2 regions of the Arthrobacter sp. 05T45 genome follow, and region 1 is predicted to be linked to the other one. Evidence: riboswitches for the same ligand, from Rfam matches in the RefSeq annotation. Region 1 holds a riboswitch; the other holds the start of a gene.
The links. A riboswitch is a leader RNA that binds a small molecule or an ion and turns the genes downstream of it on or off. The one in region 1 is predicted to bind glycine.

Region 1 (8,710 bases):
TTCAACGCCGTGGCCCCCGGCCCCACCATCACCAACATCGTGGCCAACTGGGGGTCCCAGCTCGCGGCCGAACGCCTCGGCCCGCTGATGCAGGCCACCGTCCCCACGCCCGCCACCGCCGCGCAGCTCGCCGCGTCCATCACGTTCCTGCTCAGCGACGACGGCACCAACATCAACGGCGCCATCCTCGCCTCCGACGGCGGCTGGTCCGCGCTGTAGGGGAGCGGCACCCAGCGCCGGCGGGCGACGGCGGGAGGTCCCGCCGTCGCCCGCTGGATCGGGACCAAATCCGTCCTTGCACCAGCGGATCCGCTGGTGCAAGGACCTCCACACATCCCGGGTGAGTCCGGATTTTAAGTGGACGGGAAGGTGGGCACGTCCTGCCGCCGGCGAGCGGCAATGGATTTGGCACCCAGCCCTGCCAACGCGATGACCAGAGCCAGCAAGATTTTGGAAGCTGCTCCGCCCTCGGGTCCAAGTGTTGCCGCCAGGATTTGCCGACTCATTAACAGCATCTCCTGCAGGTCGCCAGCCAGGATACGGGTCCCCAGGACGTAGTTGACCGAGATGAACAGGGCGGGAACCAACCACAACAGGGCAAGGTTCACGGCCCACACCGCGGTCCGCCGCGCAGGACGCAGGCCGCACCATGCCAGGGCGCAACCAACGAGGATGGCGGGAATCCAGTGAGCGATTGACGGCACTGTGACGGGGACGTTGATGTGCCCAACGAAGCCGACAACCCACTCCACCGTCCACGAAGCGAGCGGCACTGCCATGAGTCCGGCGCCCAATGCCGCCAGGCTCCGTGACCTCGAACAGAGCAGCAGGTGCGCCACGAGGGCCGCAGCGAGGGAGGCGGTCACGCCCGCGAGCAGCCCGGCGAAGTAGAGGCTCGCCATTGCTCCGCCCGTCAAGCCGCCGTCGAGCACTGTGAAGGACTGGACGGCCGCCGTGAACTGAACCACAAGAACGCCGGCCGCCGCGCACCACGTCACCAGTCGTCGTCGGGCGGGAGACCAGATGCGGACCGCGAGTCCGGCCGCTGCACCTCCTACCGTGAGGAGGGCCACGATCGTGGTGAGTTCGTACTGGCTTAGCGGTAGTAACGACATAGGCATCTGGTCTGGAACGACCTCTGCGCCCCACAAGTTCTGCAACGGGAGCTGTGCGCCGGATACCAGCCAAGGGCCCAAGCCGAGCAATCCTGCCAGGATCCCGATCAGCCACCCCCAAGCGGCATCCCCGGCGGGAGTCCGGCTTGGTGGTCTGCTGGGAGCTGCCTGTTCCATCGCTTGATCCGAAAGGCTCACGGAGGCTCCTTGCGTATGAGCGCCCTGGAGGGACGCGCACGAAAAGTAAAGTATCCGTCCAGAATAATACACCGAATGGACTAACCCCCTGGGTCCGATCCACGAGGTGGACGACGACCTCTGGGGCCGCGTGTTCCGGATCAACGTCACGGCCCTCATGCGCCTCACCCACGCAAGCGGACGACGGCGAAGAGCTCCCGCCGTCGTCCGCGGGAACAGCGACGCAATTGAAAATAAATTTTGCATCCTGCCCGGGAACCGGATAAATTGTGAGCTGTGTCACCGACCAGTGGCACAGCTTATGATCTGCGGCGGGAGAGTCCTGCCGGTACGTTCAGCAGGCGCCGTAGGAGCAAATCCTCCCCAGGAATCTCTCAGGCCCACGTACCGCCGCGGCAAGGCAACTCTGGAAAGCAGTCCGGGCAACCGGGCTCACCGACGGTGCAAGTGGCGCGCTGCTATCAGCAGGGCAAAACGGAAACTCTCAGGTCCAATACAGAGCGGGGAGGAACCCGAATCATCGTGGCGTCTTGATGCCACCTGAATTATGGAGTTCCTCTCATGACGGTTCAATCGTCCCCGTCCACCTTCGCAGACCGCCACATCGGCGCCCGCCGCCAGGCCGACATCGACACCATGCTCAAGGCCGTCGGCTACGACAGCGTTGATGGCCTCGTTGACAACGCGGTCCCTGATTCAATCCGCCAGGAAAAGCCCCTCACCCTGGACAGCGCCCTCAGCGAAGTCCAGGTGCTGGCCGAACTGCGCAAGCTCGCCTCCAAGAACAAGACGGCCGTGCAGATGATCGGCCAGGGCTACTACGACACCGTCACCCCGCCGGTGATCCGTCGCAACATCCTCGAAGCCCCCGCCTGGTACACCGCCTACACCCCGTACCAGCCGGAAATCTCCCAGGGACGCCTCGAGGCGCTGCTGAACTTCCAGACCATGGTCCAGGACCTCACCGCGCTCCCGGTCGCCAATGCGTCCCTCCTGGACGAGGCCACCGCGGTTGCCGAGGCCGTGCTTCTCATGCGCCGCGCCAACAAAAACAAGTCCGCTGCCGGGGCCAAGACCGTCCTCGACGCCGACTGCCTCCCGCAGACCATTGCCATCGTCAGGGGCCGAGCGGAGGCGCTGGGCTTCGAGGTGCAGGTCGCTGACCTCTCCGCCGGTCTGCCCGACGGCGACATCAACGGTCTCGTCCTCCAGCAGCCGGGCGTCTCCGGCCGGGCGTGGGACCAGTCCGGCGTGATCGCGGAGGCCAAAGAACGCGGCGCACTGGTCACCGTGGCGGCGGATCTGCTTGCCCTGACCCTGATCACTCCTCCGGGCGAGCAGGGGGCGGACATCGCCGTCGGCTCCACCCAGCGCCTGGGCGTGCCGCTGTTCTTCGGCGGCCCGCACGCCGCGTACATGGCGGTGCGCGAGGGCATGGAACGCACACTCCCCGGCCGCATCGTCGGCGTCTCCAAAGACAACGCCGGCGTCCCGGCGTACCGCCTGGCCCTGCAGACCCGCGAGCAGCACATCCGCCGCGAGAAGGCCACGTCCAACATCTGCACCGCGCAGGCACTGCTGGCCATCGTGTCCTCGTTCTACGCCGTCTACCACGGCCCGGACGGACTGAAGGCGATCGCCGAGACCGTCCACAACAACACCCGCGCCCTCGCCGCCACGCTGAAGATCGCCGGCCGGGAACTGGCGAGCGAGTCCTTCTTCGACACCCTCACGGTACGCGTCCCCGGCAAGGCCGCCAAGGTCATCGCCGCCGCCGAGGCCCGTGGCATCAACCTGCGGCTCATCGACGCGGACACAGTTGGCGTGTCCGTCGATGAAACCACGACGCCGGAGGTCCTCTCCGCGGTCGTCGTCGCCTTTGGCGCCGGTCCGGTGGTGGAGGCCAAGGGCTTCGAGCTGCCCGGGAGGGTGCTGCGCACCTCCGACTTCCTGCAGCACCCGGTCTTCAACACGCACCGCTCCGAAACCCAGCTGCTGCGCTACATCCGCAAGCTCTCGGACCGCGACCTCGCCCTGGACCGCACCATGATCCCGCTGGGCTCCTGCACCATGAAGCTGAACGCCACCGCCGAGATGGAAGCGATCTCCTGGCCGGAGTTCGCCTCCATCCACCCGTTCGCCCCGGACTCCCAGACCGAGGGCTGGCGGGAACTCGTCAGCGGCCTCGAAGCTGACCTCGCCGAAATCACGGGATACGACCAGGTCTCGATCCAGCCGAACGCCGGCTCCCAGGGCGAGCTCGCCGGGCTGCTGGCCATCCGCGGCTACCACCACTCCCGCGGCGATGCCCAGCGCAACGTCTGCCTGATCCCGGCCTCCGCGCACGGCACGAACGCGGCCTCGGCCGTGCTGGCCGGCATGAAGGTCGTGGTCGTGGCCACGGCTTCGGACGGCACGATCGACCACGCGGACCTGACCGCCAAGATCGAGCTGCACAAGGATGCGCTGTCCTGCATCATGATCACCTACCCGTCCACCCACGGGGTGTACGACGCCGACGTCCGCGAGGTCTGCGACGCGATCCACGCCGTCGGCGGCCAGGTCTACGTCGACGGCGCCAACCTCAACGCCCTGGTCGGGCTGGCCCAGCCGGGCAAGTTTGGCGGTGACGTCTCGCACCTGAACCTGCACAAGACCTTCTGCATCCCTCACGGCGGCGGCGGACCGGGCGTTGGCCCGGTTGCTGCAAAGGCCCACCTGGCGCCGTTCATGCCGGGGGACGCGAACAAGGTCGAACCGGGAAAGGGAGTTGCCATCTCCGCTTCGCGTTACGGATCCGCCGGTGTGCTGCCGATCTCCTGGGCGTACGTGAAGTTGATGGGCGGCCAGGGCCTCACCGAGGCCACCAAGTCCGCGCTGCTCGCGGCGAACTACATCGCATCCCGGCTGGATGAGCACTTCCCGGTTCTCTACACGGGGGAGAGCGGCCTGGTGGCGCACGAGTGCATCCTGGATTTGCGGGAACTCACGGCCAGGACCGGCGTCACCGCTGAGGACGTGGCCAAGCGCCTCATCGACTTCGGCTTCCACGCCCCCACCCTGTCCTTCCCCGTGGCGGGCACCCTCATGGTGGAGCCCACCGAGTCCGAGGACCTTGCGGAGATCGACCGCTTCATCGAGGCGATGATCACCATCCGCCAGGAGATCGACCAGGTCTCCAACGGCGATTTCACGGTGGAGAACTCCCCGCTGCGCAACGCACCCCACACGGCAGCCGCCGTCGTCAGCACTGACTGGACCCGCGAGTACCCGCGTGAGCAGGCCGCATTCCCCGTCCACACACTCAGGCAGGACAAGTACTTCCCGCCGGTCGGACGCATCGACGGCGCCGCCGGGGACCGCAACCTGGTCTGCTCCTGCCCGCCGCTTTCCGAATTCGAGAACTAAGGATTTCCTGATGAGTGAGAACTACACCGCTCTCTACGAGCAGCACAAAAAAGCCGGCGCCTCCTTCACGGACTTCGGCGGCTGGCAGATGCCGCTGAAGTACGAATCGGAACTCGCCGAGCACCACGCTGTCCGCAACGCCGCGGGCCTGTTCGACCTCTCCCACATGGGCGAAGTCTGGGTCACCGGCCCGGACGCCGCGGCGTTCCTCGACTACGCCCTGGCCGGGAAGCTGTCGGCCGTGGCCGTCGGCAAGGCGAAGTACTCGCTGATCTGCCAGGAAGACGGCGGCATCATCGATGACCTCATCTCCTACCGCCGCGGTGAGGACAAGTACCTGGTGGTCCCCAACGCAGGCAACGCCAAGGTCGTGGCCGCGGCACTGGCCGAAAGGGCCGGTTCTGCCCAAGAAAGCGGGTTCGACGTGACGGTGGAAGACGTTTCCGCCGAGATCTCGCTGATCGCCGTCCAGGGCCCGAACGCCGAAGCCATCCTGCTGACGCTGGTCCCGGCCGAGCAGCATGTCCTGGTCACCGAGCTGAAGTACTACGCTGCGGTTGAGGTTCAGATCAACGGACAAGATCTGCTCCTCGCCCGCACCGGTTACACCGGCGAGGACGGCTTCGAGATCTACATCTCGAACGAGGATGCGGCAGGTCTCTGGGAAGCACTGCTGGAAACCGGTGCCAGCCACGGGCTTATCCCGGCCGGCCTGGCTTGCCGTGACTCGCTGCGTTTGGAAGCCGGCATGCCGCTCTATGGCAACGAACTCTCCCGCGAAGGCAACCCGTACGCAGCAGGCCTGGGCCCGGTCGTCTCGCTCGCCAAGGAGTCGGACTTCGTCGGCAAGGCCGCCCTGAGCGAGCTCAAGGCAGCCGGCGCAGGCTCCACGACCGGCCGCAAACTCGTCGGGCTCAAGGGCCTCGGACGCCGTGCCGCCCGCAGCCACTACCCGGTCCTCAAGGACGGCAACGTCGTCGGCGAAGTGACCTCCGGACAGCCCAGCCCCACCCTCGGCTACCCGGTCGCGATGGCCTACGTCGACATCGAACACGCCGCACCGGGCACAGCCCTGGACATTGACCTCCGCGGCAAGACGGAGCCTTTCGAAGTCGTCGCACTGCCGTTCTACAAGCGCCAAAAGTAGCCGGCCGCCGCTGGCTGAGCCTGCCGAAACCACATACGAACTTAAGGATTGAGATAAATGAGCAAAGTTGTAGCCGAACTGAAGTACTCCGCTGAACACGAGTGGGTTGCTGCCGACGGATCTGGCCCTGCAGGAATTGGGATTTCGGCCGTGGCCGCCGACGCCCTGGGCGACATCGTCTACGTGGACCTGCCCGAGGTCGGTTCCGCGGTGACCGCGGGGGAGACCTGCGGCGAGGTCGAGTCGACCAAGTCCGTCTCGGACCTCTACGCACCCGTCACTGGCGAGGTGGTGGAGATCAATGACGCCGTCGTTTCCGATCCGGCGCTGATCAACAGCGATCCGTACGGGGCCGGCTGGTTGTTCAAGGTCGCGGTGACCGAAGAAGGCCCACTGATGTCGGCGGAAGAGTACGCGTCCAAGAACGGCGGCGAGCTGTGAGCCCCTCAACGGGGATTGCCCCGTTTGAGCAGGTCGTCTCCGCGAGCTTGGACGCGGAGCTGTCCGCGCTGGATCCGGAGATCGCCGCGAAGATCGACGCCGAGCTGTCCCGGCAGCGTGACGGTTTGGAAATGATCGCCTCGGAGAACCACACCGCCAAAGCCGTGATGCAGGCGCAGGGTTCCGTGTTGACGAACAAGTATGCCGAGGGCTACCCGGGCAAGCGCTATTACGGTGGCTGCGAGCACGTTGATGTGATCGAACAGCTCGCGATCGATCGGGTCAAGGCCCTGTTCGGTGCCGGGCACGCGAACGTGCAGCCGCATTCCGGCGCGCAGGCCAACGCCTCGGTGATGCACGCCCTGATCCGGCCGGGCGACACCATCATGGGCCTGAACCTGGCCCACGGCGGGCACCTGACGCACGGCATGCGGATCAACTTCTCCGGCCGGCTGTACAACGTGATCCCGTATCAGGTCCGTGAGGAGGACCACCGGATCGACATGGCCGAGGTCGAGGCCCTGGCCCTGGAGCACAAGCCGGCGCTGATCGTTGCCGGCTGGTCCGCGTACGCCCGGCAGCTGGACTTCGCCGAGTTCCGCCGGATCGCCGACTCGGTGGGCGCGTACCTGATGGTGGACATGGCGCACTTCGCCGGCCTCGTCGCGGCAGGGCTGCACCCGTCCCCGGTCCCGCACGCGCACGTCACCACCTCCACCACGCACAAGACCCTTGCCGGTCCGCGCGGCGGCATCATCCTGTCCAACGACGCCGAGATCGCCAAGAAGATCAACTCCGCGGTGTTCCCCGGCCAGCAGGGCGGGCCGCTGGAGCACGTCATCGCCGGCAAAGCCGTGGCGTTCAAGATCGCCGCGTCCGAGGAGTTCAGGGAGCGCCAGGAACGTGTCCTGGCCGGCGCCCGGATCCTCGCCGAGCGCCTGGTCCAGCCGGACGTGACCGCCAAGGGCATCAACGTGATCTCCGGCGGCACCGACGTGCACCTGGTCCTGGTGGACCTGCGCGAGTGTGAGCTGAACGGGCAGGAAGCCGAGGACCGCCTCGCGGCGATCGACATCACGGTCAACCGCAACGCTGTGCCGTTCGATCCGCGTCCGCCGATGGTCACCTCCGGGCTGCGGATCGGCACCCCGGCGCTGGCGACCCGCGGCTTCGGCGAGGCGGCCTTTACCGAGGTTGCCGACATCATCGCCGAGGCCCTGACCGCCGACGCCGGCGCGGACCTGTCCGGTCTGCGTTCCCGGGTGGAGGCCCTCGCCGCCGCCCACCCGCTCTACCCCTCGGTTGCTAACCTCGCCTAGCGCTCAATGGGCGCATCATCGCACCGGTCCAGGGTCATTGGGGGGCCGGGACCGGTGCGGTGAGCCCCGCCTCTAGTCATTGACCATCATTCTCTTTCTCCGCGGAAGGTACGCATCATGGCAGTTGGAGTCTTCGACCTCTTTTCCATCGGAATAGGGCCATCCAGTTCCCACACCGTTGGCCCCATGCGGGCCGCCGCCGTGTTTGCTGAAGAACTCAAGGCCCTCGGCAAGCTGGCAGAGGCGGCGTCGCTCCGGGTGGACCTCTACGGCTCCCTCGCCGCGACCGGCCACGGCCACGGCACCATGACCGCCATCCTGCTCGGACTCGAGGGCTTCCACCCCGAGCAGATCCTCCCCGAGGAGGTCGAGGAGCGGCTCGCCGCGATCGCCGAGACCGGCACCCTGCAGCTGGGCGGGGCTGCGCCCCTGCCGTATGGGGTGAAGGACATGGTCCTGCGGCCGCTGACCATCCTGCCACGGCACACCAACGGCATGACCTTCACCGTCTCCGACGCCGAAGGCGAAGTCCTCCACCGCGCCACATTCTTCTCCGTCGGCGGCGGCTTCATTGTCCGCGAGGGCGAGGAGGACGCGGCACTGCAGGAACTCGCGGAATCCAAGAAGGAACTTCCCCTGCCGTTCCGCACGGCCGCCGAACTGCTGGAACACTGCCGGACGACCTCGCTGAGCATCAGCGAGGTGATGCGGATCAACGAAGAGGACAGCCGGACCGAGGCCGAGATCCGCGACGGGCTGCTGCACATCTACTCGGTGATGGAAGGCTGCGTCGAGGTCAGCCTCAAACGCACCGGGCTGCTGCCGGGCGGGCTCAAGGTCCGCCGCCGGGCCCCGGACTGGCACGAACGGCTGATGAAGGAAACCCGCGGACAGGACCCCGACTACCGGGACCCGAAGTACTGGCAGGAATGGGTCAACCTGATCGCCCTGGCCGTAAACGAGGAAAACGCCTCCGGCGGCCGCGTCGTCACCGCCCCCACCAACGGCGCCGCGGGCATCATCCCGGCCGTGCTCTACTACGCGCTGCACTTCGCCCCCGGCATGGACCAGGCCACCCAGGC
Region 2 (13,013 bases), on a different contig from region 1:
TCATCTCCAAACCGTCACGCTGCCGGGTCAGTTCGGCGTCGATCTTCGCGGCGATCTCGGGATCCAGCACGGACAGGTCCGCGTCCAGGCTCGGCGAAACGACCTGCTCAAACGCCAGCGTCTGGGTGCCCGCGGCCGCCGTTGCGCCGCTCACAGCTCGCCGCCGTTCTTGGACGCGTACTCCTGGGCGGAGAGCAGCGGGCCGTCGGACTCGGCGGCGACCTTGAACAGCCAGCCGGCGCCGTACGGGTCGCTGTTGATCAGCGCGGGGTCATCGACGACGGCGGGGTTGATTTCGGTGACCTCACCCGTGACAGGGGCGTACAGGTCCGAGACGGACTTGGTCGACTCGACTTCGCCGCAGGTCTCCCCCGCGGTCACCGCGGAGCCGACCTCGGGCAGGTCCACGTAGACGATGTCGCCCAGGGCGTCCGTGGCGACAGCGGAGATGCCGATGGAAACAACGTTTCCGGCCTCGCGGGCAACCCACTCGTGCTCGTCGGAGTACTGCAGTTCAGGGGCAACTTTTGCCATGTGTTTTTCCTTTACGTTTGAAAGTCGTGGGCCACAACAATCGTGGTGGGTTGGGTGGCGGATGAGGCAATTCCTCCGCGTGTTCGCTCGTCCCTCGCTTAGACGCACGCTTCCGGAATCCCCTGACCCGCCGCTATTCAGTTCAGTTTTTGGGGCCAGCCGTTTTCCCGGAAGAAACAGTGGCCTTTCGATATCTTCCAGAGCCGGGGTGCTCCGAGGCTTCAAGGGTGTCATCAAGCTCAACCCCCAATGATCGGGCTTGGCATGCCACCCCTTGGTACAGTCCTACCCCGCGGTAGGCGGTACATCCCCCAGCACTTTTGGCTTTCGAAGGCGCCCCAAACGACGCTTGGAACTCGAGGTGAGTTGAACCCGAGGTGAGCTGCAGGGCCCCTTCGGGCCCGACATCCGGGAGCATGCGTCCAAGGGAGCGTTACGTCCGCTCAGCGGGCGTCTTCGCGACCGAGCATGCAGAGGATGCCGGGTCCGACGGGCTGACGCAACCACAGTCACGCAGCCCCCGGGACAGCTTCGGCTACTTTTGGCGCTTGTAGAAAGGCAGTGCGACAACTTCGAAGGGTTCGGCCTTGCCGCGGAGGTCGATGTCCAGTGCGGTGCCGGGCTCGGTGAATTCGACGTCGACGTAGGCCATCGCGACCGGGTAGCCCAGGCTCGGGCTGGGCTGGCCGGAGGTGACTTCGCCGACGACGTTGCCGTCCTTGAGGACCGGGTAGTGGCCGCGGCCGGCCCGGCGCCCGAGGCCCTTGAGCCCGACGAGCTTGCGGCCCGTCGTGGCGCCGGCGCCGGTTTCCTTCTTGGCGGCCAAGGCGGCCTTGCCGATGAAGTCGCCTTCCTTGGACAGGGCGACGACGGGGCCCAGGCCGGCGGCGAACGGATCGCCCTCCAGGGAGAGCTCGTTGCCGTAAAGCGGCATGCCGGCCTCGAGACGGAGCGAATCGCGGGACGCGAGCCCGGCGGGGGTCAGCTCGCCGTCCTCTGCGATGGCGACGAGCGCCTGCCAGAGGGCGGCGGCGGCGTCGTTCGCGACAAAGATCTCGAAGCCGTCTTCACCGGTGTAGCCGGTGCGGGCCAGCAGGAGGTCCTGGCTGGCTCCAGCGAACATGAACGGGACGTCCACGGCGGCGTAGTACTTCAGGCCGGTGACGAGCTCGTGCTGCGCGGCGGGGACCAGGCGCAGCAGGATCTCCTGGGCCTTGGGTCCCTGCACGGCGATCAGCGAGATCTCGGCGGACGCGTCCTGGACGGTGACGTCGAATCCGCCGTCCTTTCCGGAACCGGCGCGCTCGGCCAGGGCCTCGGCGACGACCTTGGCGTTGCCGGCGTTGGGGACCACAAGGAATTTCTGGTCGCCGCGGCGGTAGGTGATGAGGTCGTCGATGATGCCGCCGTCCTCGTTGCAGATCAGCGAGTACTTGGCCTTGCCAATGGCCATCGCCGAGATCTTGCCCACGAGGGCGTAGTCCAGGAAGGCTGCGGCGTCGGGGCCGGTGACCCAGACTTCGCCCATGTGGGAGAGGTCGAACAGGCCCGCGGACTTGCGGACGGCGTGGTGCTCGGCTAGTTCCGAGCTGTACTTCAGCGGCATCTGCCAACCGCCGAAGTCCGTGAAGGAGGCGCCGAGCTTCTTGTGCTCTTCGTAAAGTGCCGTGTAATTCTCATTCATCGGTGGCTGTCCCTAGCTGTCAGAGTCGGAGTTGGCGGAGTCGTCGGAGTGGACTGCTGTGTCTTCTTCGAAGGCCTCGAGGGGCGGGCACGAGCAGATCAGGTTGCGGTCCCCGGCTGCGCCGTCGATGCGGCCGACGGGCGGGAAGTACTTGTCCTGCTTGAGCGTGTGGACCGGGAAGACGGCCTGCTCACGCGGGTACTCGCGGGTCCAGTCGGTGCTGATCACGGCAGCGGCGGTGTGCGGGGCGTTGCGCAGCGGGCTGTGCTCCACGGTGAAGTCGCCGTTGGCCACCTGGTCGATCTCGGCGCGGATGGCGACCATGGCCGTGATGAAGCGGTCGATCTCGCCCAGGTCCTCGGACTCGGTGGGCTCCACCATCAGGGTGCCGGCCACCGGGAACGCCAGGGTGGGGGCGTGGAAGCCGTAGTCGATCAGGCGCTTGGCCACGTCCTCGGCGGTCACGCCGGTCTTGGCCGTGAGTTCGCGCAGGTCCAGGATGCACTCGTGCGCCACCAGGCCGCCCTCGCCGGTGTAGAGCACCGGGAAGGAGTCGTTGAGGCGGGCCGCGATGTAGTTCGCCGCGAGCAGCGCGGACTTGGTCGCCTCGGTGAGGCCGCGGCCGCCCATCAGCTTCACGTAGGCCCAGGAGATCGGCAGCACGCCGGCCGAGCCGTAGCGGGAGGCGGAGATCGGGGTTCCGTCGGCGCCGTTGGCGGGATCAGCCGCGTTGCCGGGCATGAAGGGGGCGAGGTGCGCCTTGGCCGCGACCGGGCCGACGCCCGGGCCGCCGCCGCCGTGCGGGATGCAGAAGGTCTTGTGCAGGTTCAGGTGCGAGACGTCGCCGCCGAACATGCCGGGCTGGGCCAGCCCGACCAGGGCGTTGAGGTTGGCGCCGTCGATGTAGACCTGGCCGCCGGCGGCGTGGACCGCGTCGCAGACCTCGCGGACATCGGCGTCGTACACCCCGTGCGTGGACGGGTAGGTGATCATGATGCAGGACAGCGCGTCCTTGTGCAGCTCGATCTTGGCGGTCAGGTCCGCGTGGTCGATCGTGCCGTCCGAAGCCGTGGCCACGACCACGACCTTCATGCCGGCCAACACGGCCGAGGCCGCGTTCGTGCCGTGCGCGGAGGCCGGGATCAGGCAGATATTGCGCTGGGCATCGCCGCGGGAGAGGTGGTAGCCGCGGATCGCCAGCAGCCCGGCGAGCTCGCCCTGGGAACCGGCGTTGGGCTGGATCGAGACCTGGTCGTAGCCGGTGATCTCGGTCAGCTGGCCTTCGAGGTCCTCGATCAGTTCACGCCAGCCGGCGGTCTGGGATTCCGGGGCGAACGGGTGGATGGAGGCGAATTCCGGCCAGGAGATGGCCTCCATCTCGGCGGTGGCGTTCAGCTTCATGGTGCACGACCCCAGCGGGATCATGGTCCGGTCCAGAGCCAGGTCGCGGTCCGAGAGCTTGCGGATGTAGCGCAGCAGCTGGGTTTCGGAGCGGTGCGTGTTGAACACCGGGTGCTGCAGGTAGTCGGAGGTGCGCTCGACGGCGGGGTCCAGGCCGAACGCAGTGTCCGTGCCTGCAGCCGCGGCAGTCACGGACGCGCCGAACGCGGCAATGACGTCGGCGACGACGGCAACCGTCGTGGCCTCGTCGGCGGAGATGCCGACGGTGTCGGCGTCGATGGCGCGCAGGTTGACGCCCTTGGCGTCGGCTGCCGCGATGATCTCAGCTGCCCGGCCCGGCACGGAGACGGTGATGGTGTCGAAGAAGGAGGTGTGCAGCACGTCCAGGCCGGCGGCCTTCAGGGAGGCGGCGATGGTCTTGGCGTGGACGTGGACCGACTGGGCGATTGCCTTCAGCCCGTCCGGGCCGTGGTAGACGGCGTAGAAGGAAGCCACGATGGCCAGCAGGGCCTGGGCCGTGCAGATGTTGGACGTGGCCTTCTCGCGGCGGATATGCTGCTCGCGGGTCTGCAGGGCCAGGCGGTAGGCGGGAACGCCGGCGTTGTCCTTGGAGACACCCACGAGGCGGCCGGGCATGGAGCGCTCGAGCCCCTTCTGGACGGCCATGTAGGCAGCGTGCGGGCCGCCGAAGAACAGCGGCACGCCGAAGCGCTGGGCGGATCCGACGGCGATGTCAGCGCCCTGCTCGCCCGGAGACGTGATCAGGGTCAGGGAGAGGAGATCTGCCGCGACGGTGACGAGGGCGCCCCGTTCCTTGGCGTCGGCGATCACGGCGGTGTGGTCGAACACGCGGCCGGAGACGCCCGGCTGCTGCAGAACGACGCCGTTGATGACGCCGTCGGGCAGGCCCTTGGAGAGGTCGGCGACCTCGACCTCGAAGCCGAGGGCCTCGGCGCGGCCCTTGACGATCGCGATGGTCTGGGGCAGGCAGTCGGCGTCGAGGACGGTCTTGCCGTCGTGCGCCGTCTTGTTCTTATTCGCGCGGCGCATCATCAGCACGGCCTCGGCCACGGCGGTGGCTTCATCCAGCAGGGAGGCGTTGGCGATCGGCAGGCCGACGAGGTCCTGGACCATGGTCTGGAAGTTCAGCAGCGCCTCCAGCCGGCCCTGGGAGATCTCCGGCTGGTAGGGCGTGTACGCGGTGTACCAGGCCGGGGCTTCGAGGATGTTGCGGCGGATCACCGGCGGGGTGAGCGTGTCGTAGTAGCCCTGCCCGATCATCTGCACGGCGGTCTTGTTCTTCGACGCCAGCTTGCGCAGCTCGGCGAGGACTTCGACCTCGCTCAGGGCCGCGGCGAGCGCGAGGTCGGCGTCCTGGCGGATGTCCTTCGGAACGGCGGTGTCCACCAGGGCGTCGACGGTGTCGTAGCCGACAGCCTTCAGCATGGCGTCGACGTCGGCCTGGCGGCGCGCGCCGATATGCCGGTCAACGAAGGACGTGGAGGCTGGGGTAACAGTCACAAGGAACTCCATAACTCAGGCGGCGCAGGGTACGCCACATTGATTCGGGTTCCTCCCCGCTCTGTATTGGACCTGAGAGTTTCCGCGCAGCCCGCGTTTCAGGGCTCCGCTTGCACCGTCGGTGAGCACAGCATGTCCGGGACACGCCTGCTACTTTCCAGAGATGCCTTGCCGCGGCGGTACATGGGCCTGAGAGATTCCTGGGGAGGGTTTGCTCCTACGGCGCCTGCTTGTACCTACTTGCAGGACTCTCCCGCCGCAGATCAAAGGCGTATTTAATTAGGTGTTCAATCGGGGGTGACTACAGTCACAGCTCTCATTGTCCTATGCCGGGCGCGCGTCCGCAAACTCCCTCCCGGCGGCGGACCCAGGTTACGGGCCACGAGCCACCCGGCGGCGAATCCGGCGGCGCGAATTCGCCGGAAACGCCCGGAGTCGCCGCAACTTTCCGGCGTACTCGAACGCTTCCGGCGAATTCGGCGGCGAGTAGGGGGTCGGCGGGGAGTAGGGGGTCGGAGGGGATGGGTGTGGGCTTCAGCCGCGCAGGCGCTCGACGGCGGCCAGGAGGCTCTGGACGTCCGCCTCGACTTCCGGCGGCGGCCCGCCGGGACCCCGCGCCAGCATGGCGTTGAAGTACAGCCCGTCCCCCATGCACAGGACGGCCTTCGCCATGGCGGGCCCGACGTCGGCCGCCAGCAGTTCCAGCCAGCTCGCCTGGCCGGCGGCGAAGCGGCGGAGGGTTTCCCCGTGCGCCACCTCGGCGAGCCGCGTGGCCGCCACGAAGACCCGGTCCATGGGCGTGTCCGCCCACACCGAGGACTTGATGAAGTACGCCGCCGCCCCTTCCGGGGCTGCCGCCATGGCCGCAACATCGGCAGCCAGGAGCCGGTCCAGCCGTTCCAGCAGGACCGCGATCATGGCCTCTTTCGTCGGAAAATGGTAGAGCAGGCCGCCCTTGGAGACGCCGGCCCGGCGCGCGACGGCGTCCAGCGTCGCGGCGCGTTCACCGACTTCGATGAGCAGGGATTCGAAGGCATCGAGGACGGCCTCGCGGGCGACGGGTTTCCTGGGCATGCCTCCCATCATGCCTGTCCGCGCGCGCATTTCTTAACTGTACCGTCCAGACGGTACAGTTATCCTTATGAGCATTTCATCGATCACCGTAGCCACCAGCACTCCTGCGGCCACCGGGCCCCGGGCACCGTGGCGTGACTGGGTGGCGCTGGCCCTGCTGATGTTCCCCGTCCTGCTCGTGGCCGTGGACAACACCGCGCTCACGTTCGCCCTGCCGGCCATCGCCAGCAGCCTGACCGCCTCCGGCGTCGAACTGCTCTGGATCGTCGATGCCTATCCCCTGGTCCTGGCCGGACTCCTGGTCGCGATGGGTTCCCTGGGCGACAGGATCGGCCGGCGCCGGCTGCTGTTCGTGGGCAGCGCGGGCTTTGCCGCGGTGTCGGCCGTGACGGCGTTCGCGCCGAGTGCGGAATGGCTGATCGCCGGCCGCGCCGGGCTTGGCCTTTTCGGCGCCATGCTAATGCCGTCCACGCTGTCGCTGATCCGGAACATCTTTCCGCAGCCCAACCGGCGCAGGCTGGCGGTGGCGGTCTGGGCCGCCGGCTTCTCCGGCGGCGCCGCCCTCGGCCCGATTGTCGGCGGCTGGCTGGTGGAACACTTCTGGTGGGGCGCCGTCCTGCTGGTCGCGGTGCCGATCATCCTGCCGCTGCTGCTGCTCGGGCCGGCGTTGATCCCGGAATCCCGCGATCCGAAGCCGGGCCGGGTGGACGTGCCCAGCATTGCCCTGTCCCTGCTGGTCATGGTGCCGGTGGTCTACGGGATCAAAGCCCTTGCCACCCACGGGCCGGCTCCCGAGGCCTTCGCGAGTATCGGAACCGGCCTGCTCATGGGCTATGTGTTCATCCGGCGGCAACGCGCGCTTGCCCGTATCCACAGGACAGACCACAGCACCGCGCCGATGCTCGACGTCAGCCTGTTTGGCAACCGGATCTTCAGTACGGCCATTGTGGCCAACGTCCTGGCACTGTTCTCCTTCAACGGCTTCATTCTCTTCCTGGCCCAGCACCTGCAGCTGCTGGAGGGCCAGTCCCCCTCGGCCTCCGGCGTCGCCATGGTCCCGGCCCTCATCGCCACGGTTGTAGCGGGGCTGCTCGTGGTCCCGCTGGTGCGCAAGGTGCGGCCCGGCTTTGTGGTGGCCGGCGGCCTGCTGCTGAGCGCGGCGGGCTATTTCGTGGTGGCATTCGGCGACCACAGCCAGGGCCCGTCGCTGCTCCTTGCCGCCCTGCTGGTGCTCTGCCTGGGGGTGGGGGCCGCGGAGACGATCTCCAATGACCTGATCCTGGGTGCGGCGCCCGCCGACAAGGCAGGGGCAGCCGCCGCTATCTCTGAGACGGGCTACGAAGTGGGGTCCCTGCTGGGTACGGCGATTCTCGGCTCAATCCTGACGGCCTCCTACCAGGGCAACCTCCGGCTTCCCGCGGGCGTGTCCGAACTCGCCCCGGCGGCGGCCACCAGCCAGGCCGGTGAAACCCTGGCCGGCGCTGTGGATCTGGCCCGGATGCTTCCGGCGCCCCTGGCCGAGGCGGTGACGGCGGCCGCGCGCACCGCCTTCGACTCGGGCGTGCACGTCACTGCGTCCATTGCACTGGTCCTGATGTCCGGGGCCTGCGTCCTGGCCGCCGTCGTCCTGCGGTCGGTGCCGAAGGCCCAATAGGGCTCAGCGGCCGCCGTCAGCGTCACGCCGTCGTCAGCGTCAAGCCGTCGTCAGCACCAAGGGGTTCCAGCCCTTAAACAGCAGCGTCCGGCGCCGGGAGGATACCCGGTGCCGGACGCTGCTGTTTTTTTTGGGGGGGGCTGTGGGAGCCGGTCCCTACTTGCTGTCCGGGGTGGTCACGCTGGCAGTGGCCCGCATGGTCTCGGCATTCACCATCCAGGCGTACTGCTCAAACTTGGCGATGAACTCGTGCAGCAGATCCGCGGTGGTGGGATCTTCCTCGTCCACTTCGTCATGGACCTTGCGCATGGTGCCGACGGCCGCCTCAAGCGCGGCGACAATCCGCTCGATGGCGTCCTTCGTGTTGATCAGGCCCTTCGGGAACTCGGCCAGTGCGGTGGACTTGGAAACCGTGGAGCTTCGGCCGTCCGGGAGGGCGTGGAGGGCACGCATGCGCTCGGCAAGGTCATCCGCGAATCCCCGGGCGGCGTCGATGATTTCATCCAGCTGGAGGTGAAGGTCCCTGAAGTTGGTCCCGACGATGTTCCAGTGTGCCTGCTTGCCCTGAACGTGGAGTTCGATCAGGTCCACCAGTACTGCCTGCAGGTTGGTCGTCAATGTTGGTGATGCTTTCATGAATCCTCCTCGATAGAACCGGTGCCGTGCGGGCCGCGCATGCCATTGCTGGCACCCCGGCCGATGCTTCCGACGCTACCGCAGCGCGGCGCCGGGCCGCGATGCTTCTGGGAGGAATTTCTCGGTCAGCTTACTAAGTCGGCTTACTAACCGTTTTGGGGGCGGCTTAGACGGCCTCGTTGAGGATGGGCCCACGCGGGAACACGGCCCGTGTGATGCCGCCGGAGGTGGATTCGGACAGCTGGGTGAGGTAGTCGTTGCGCCGCCTCGGGGTAATCCTGGACTGGGGCTGGAACGGCTGCTCGGGGTCGTCGGCGTAGTGGGCGCTCAGGCCGTCGCGCATGAGCCGGATGGCTTCCGAACGCTGCTGGGACACCGCTGCGTGCGTGGATCCGAGTTCCGCGGCCAGGTCTTTGACCGTGCGGTCTCCGAAATAGATCTCCTCCACCACGTAGCGCATCCGTTCCGGAAGGGATTTCACGGCGGCCCGAAGGTACTGGAGCCGTTCGTCCGCGAGCACGGAGTGTTCCGGGGTGAGGGTTTCGGCGGCCAGGGTGTCCACCACGGCCTCGTCGAGGGGCGTCAATGTGCGCGAGGCATCCGCGAGCGCGGCCTCCACAACGCTCTGCTGGACGCCCAGGGCAGAGGCGATCTCATCCACTGTGGGGGTGCGGCCCAGGGCGGACGCCAGGGTTTCCTGCACGGACATGGTTTCCTTGATCCGGCGGCGGGCGGATCGGGTGGCCCAGTCGCTGGCCCGCATCTCGTCTGCGAAGGCGCCAAGGATACGCCGGCGCGCGAAAGCGCCGAACGGCACCCCGAGGCCTGGATCGAACGAATCGGCCGAGGTAATCAGGGCAATAGCGCCGGCTGACGCCAAGTCATCGCGAGAAAGGTGTGACGCCTTCGAGCACAAATCTGAGACGAGATACCCCACCAGCGGAAGGTGCTGCGTGACCATCTCGTTGCGTTCCACGCGATTCAATACTGTGTCCCCCCATGAGACCGGATCCGAAGGGTCCTCGACCCTTAAAACGCCGAGAGCCGCACCCAAAACCGACCGGTGCTCCCCCCATTGGAGTCAGCGTTCGCAAGTAGGGCGCAGCACCCATGGAGGAAACCTATCACCTGTTCCAAGATCTGCGTGTACCCTCAGGGAAAAGCTGTGCGAAAAATGCGGTGACCGCCCCGAAGCTGTGATTCACGGGGCGGAAAGAGAATGGGGCACATGAGCGCAAGTGATCTCTCCGCGGCACTGTGGCAGGAGCGGCGGCAGCTGGAGCTACTCCTCTTCAGGCTGGAAACGCAGCGCCTGCACGTCGTGGCCGGGAATCTGGAATGGCTGAGCTTCATGGCCTCCGAGATTGAAACCGTGCTGGACCGCCTGCGCTTCGAAGCCCTGGCCCGGAGCGTCGAGTCCGCTGCCGTGGCGGCCCAATGGGGCCTGCCGGCACAGACCACGCTCGTCGAACTGATTGCGGCCGCGCCCGCCGGGCCATGGCCCGAGATCCTGCGCGAGCATCTGGACGCCCTGCACGCACTCCTGGCCCGGCTGGGCGAGGCTTCCAGCGTGAATGAGGACGCGCTGCGGAGCCTCCCGATGCCGGGACGCGCCGGCCCGGCGGGTACGGCCGGGCTTCTGGACCAGCTGACCATGGGAGGAAACCTGGAGCGGTCCCTCGCCGTGCTCCGGCGTTCAGCCCAGCCGCTCCTGGCCCAGTATCTCGGCGGGGACCATGTCTGATCCGGTGCGGGTCCTCAGCCGTCGGCGGGAGTGGCGCGCGGCGGCATGAGCCCGCGCAGCGCTTCCTCGGCGTCCGGGCCCGCTTCCGCCGCCGCGAGGTTCGCCGCTGCGATGGCTTCGATGACTTCCCGGCGCTGGATCGGCACACCGCGGGGCGCCTCAATGCCTATCCGAACACCGTCGCCGCGGCCTTCCAGAACAGTGATGACGATGCCGTCGCCGATCATGATCTGTTCGCCCGGCTTGCGTGTAAGTACCAGCATCCTCTCAATCTACCCTTCAGTCCGGGGAGCATCGTACGATTCCCGCCGGTTCTGCCATGTCGGTTCGGGCCCGGCGGGGCGCCCGTCGATCCAGCCCACGGGCAGTCCCAGGCCATTGACGCTTTCAGGCGACCCGGTCTCCGAGGCGCCGACCACCGCTACCGCGGTCACGTTGAGCTGGGCGGACAGCACGCCGACCCAGCGCGCCGTGTCCTCGTGCTTGCGTCCGGCATCGACCACAACCCAGACCTGGTCGGCGGAGAGCGCCGCCACGGACGGCACCCGGGCCAGGGCGTTGCGGGCTTTGCCCAGTCCGAACGCCACCAGGACGGTGCGCTCCGTCACCACGGCATGGGCGCGCGCGGCCGTGGCACTTTGGCGTCCGTCGACGTGCAGGTGGCCATAGGCGGAGAGCTCACCGGCGGTGCGCACATCGGCACCTCCGGAGGCCATGGACATGGCCAGGGCGGTATCCATCGCGTCCTCCCCCAGCCCGATCAGGAGCACGAGATCGCCGACGCCGGTCAGCGGAGCCGGAGCCGGGGCACCCGCAGCGTTGCCCGGCGCGACGGCGGCCGGGTGCGCGGGGCTCCCGACGGCGGCCGGTTGCGCGACGGCGGCCGGGTGCGCGGGGCTCCCGACGGCTGCGGCGGGGTGCGCGGGGCTCCCGGCGGCGGCGGGCGCTGCGGCGGGCGGATCTGTGGGGGTCCGGAGCCCGGTGCCGAGCTGTTCCAGCAGTTCGGCGAAGTCCCGCGATTCGGTGGACACACCGGCAGGAGCGGGCCGGTGCAGGCTCAGCTCGGCGGCGTCCGCCTCCTCCAGGAGTGCGGCGATGGCGGCGCCCTGCAGGTGATGGGTCGGGGCGGCGGGCCGTGCCGACCCTCCGGCCGGGCCCGCCTGCGCTGCGGCCCGGGCCGCCGGCGGGGCCGGTGCTGCCGCCACGGCTCCGGCGTCGTACTTCCCGGCGGGGGTCCCGGCGCCCGGAACAGTGCCCGCGGTAGCCGCCCCGGCGGCGGTCTCCCCGGCGGGACCACCAGTCGCCGGGCCGGAATCGGCCCCGGCCAGGATGTCGGCGTCAGGCACTACCTCGCCGGTGACGACCTCGTGTTTGGACTGGAGCTCGATCATGGCCTCGTAGCGGTCCTGGGCGAAGAGGCCGGCGATTCCGGGGCTGCTGACGCGTTCGGCGGACACGATCCGGGCCGCCGGACCGTACAGCTGTTCCGCCTTGCGGCGGATTTCCTCGAGCGAGGCTCCCTTAAGCCGATAGCGGTTCGGCATGGCGCACCACTCCTACTGTTTCGATCCGGACGTTGGCGGAGGTCACCTCGCGGTAGGACAACACGGGCACGGATCCCGGCTGAGCCCCGACGAGGCGGTAGATGGCGGGCCGGAGCGCGGGTGCACAGACAAGCACGGCCTGGCGGTTGGCGGCGGCCGCGGCGTCGACAGCCGACCGCACCGAGCGCAGCACGGCGTCGAGCCGTTCCTGCCCCATGACGATCTGGCTGCCGCCCTCCGCGGGCCGCATGTCCTCGAGCATGTGTTGTTCCAGGACGGGGTCGATCATGATGACGTTGAGCACCTCGCCGTCCATGAATTTGGCCGTGAGGGCGGGGCCCAGGGCCTGCCGGGCGGCTTCCACAAGCGATTCCGGATCCGTGGAAATCTTGGCGCGGAGCGTGAGGGCCTCATAGATCCGGGCGAGGTCGTTGATGGGCACCTGCTCATCCAGCAGGCCCTGGAGGACGCGCTGCAGCTCGGCGAGGGAGAGCAGGGCCGGGGTCAGTTCGTCGACGGCGGAGGGGCTCTGCTTGCGCACGCCCTCGGTCAGCACCCGGACGTCCTCGCGGGACAGCAGCCGGGCAGCGTTCGCCGCGACGATCGAGGACAGGTGGGTGACCAGGACGGAGACCCGGTCGATCACTGTGGCACCTGTCATTTCGGCGTTGTGGCGCATCTCCCCCGGAATCCATTTCCCGGCGAGCCCAAACACGGGTTCGATCATCGCCGGGCCCGGGAGCGAGTCCAGGTTCTCGCCCAGGGCGAGCATCTGGCCGCTGGGGGCCGTGCCGCGGCCGGCTTCCACGCCGGCAATCCGGATGGCGTAGGTCGCCGGCGGCAGGTCCACACTGTCCCGGGTGCGCACCGGCGGGATGACCAGGCCAAGTTCCATGGCGATCTTGTGCCGCAGGGACCGGACCCGGGCCAGGAGGTCATCGGAGGCGCCGGAGACCATATCCACGAGGTCAGGTGCGAGCAGGATCTCCACGGGGTGGATGCGCATGTCTTCCAGCAGTTTCTCGTTCGGATCCTGTTCCGGGAAGTTCAGCGCGGTCGACTCAGCCTCCCGGGCCGTTTCCGCCAGCTGTTGGCTTGCCGCGGTCCGGCGGGAGGCGATGAACAGGCCGGCGCCTACGACGACGAACGGAATCGGGGGCATACCGGGGATAAGTGCCATGGCGACGGCGGCGACGCCGGCGATCATGAGGGCGTTCGGTG

Region 2: another riboswitch for glycine. It lies ahead of gcvP (aminomethyl-transferring glycine dehydrogenase); the one in region 1 lies ahead of gcvP (aminomethyl-transferring glycine dehydrogenase).

The regions. Positions count from the first base shown of each region.
Region 1 covers NZ_JBFTKI010000042.1:397-9,106, reverse strand. The annotation lists partial or broken gene AC1DGD_RS22035 (SDR family NAD(P)-dependent oxidoreductase) at 1-219, shown strand, start outside; gene AC1DGD_RS22030 (hypothetical protein) at 354-1,115, opposite strand; glycine riboswitch at 1,616-1,713, shown strand; glycine riboswitch at 1,715-1,822, shown strand; gene gcvP (aminomethyl-transferring glycine dehydrogenase) at 1,875-4,721, shown strand; gene gcvT (glycine cleavage system aminomethyltransferase GcvT) at 4,732-5,868, shown strand; gene gcvH (glycine cleavage system protein GcvH) at 5,926-6,309, shown strand; gene glyA (serine hydroxymethyltransferase) at 6,306-7,628, shown strand; partial or broken gene AC1DGD_RS22005 (L-serine ammonia-lyase) at 7,746-8,710, shown strand, end outside.
Region 2 covers NZ_JBFTKI010000020.1:2,729-15,741, forward strand. The annotation lists gene glyA (serine hydroxymethyltransferase) at 1-154, opposite strand, end outside; gene gcvH (glycine cleavage system protein GcvH) at 151-534, opposite strand; gene gcvT (glycine cleavage system aminomethyltransferase GcvT) at 1,070-2,218, opposite strand; gene gcvP (aminomethyl-transferring glycine dehydrogenase) at 2,231-5,152, opposite strand; glycine riboswitch at 5,192-5,306, opposite strand; glycine riboswitch at 5,308-5,406, opposite strand; gene AC1DGD_RS16530 (TetR/AcrR family transcriptional regulator) at 5,675-6,214, opposite strand; gene AC1DGD_RS16535 (MFS transporter) at 6,282-7,868, shown strand; gene AC1DGD_RS16540 (Dps family protein) at 8,025-8,504, opposite strand; gene AC1DGD_RS16545 (sigma-70 family RNA polymerase sigma factor) at 8,671-9,489, opposite strand; gene flgN (flagellar export chaperone FlgN) at 9,733-10,248, shown strand; gene AC1DGD_RS16555 (carbon storage regulator) at 10,263-10,511, opposite strand; gene AC1DGD_RS16560 (hypothetical protein) at 10,521-11,792, opposite strand; gene AC1DGD_RS16565 (flagellar biosynthesis protein FlhA) at 11,770-13,013, opposite strand, start outside.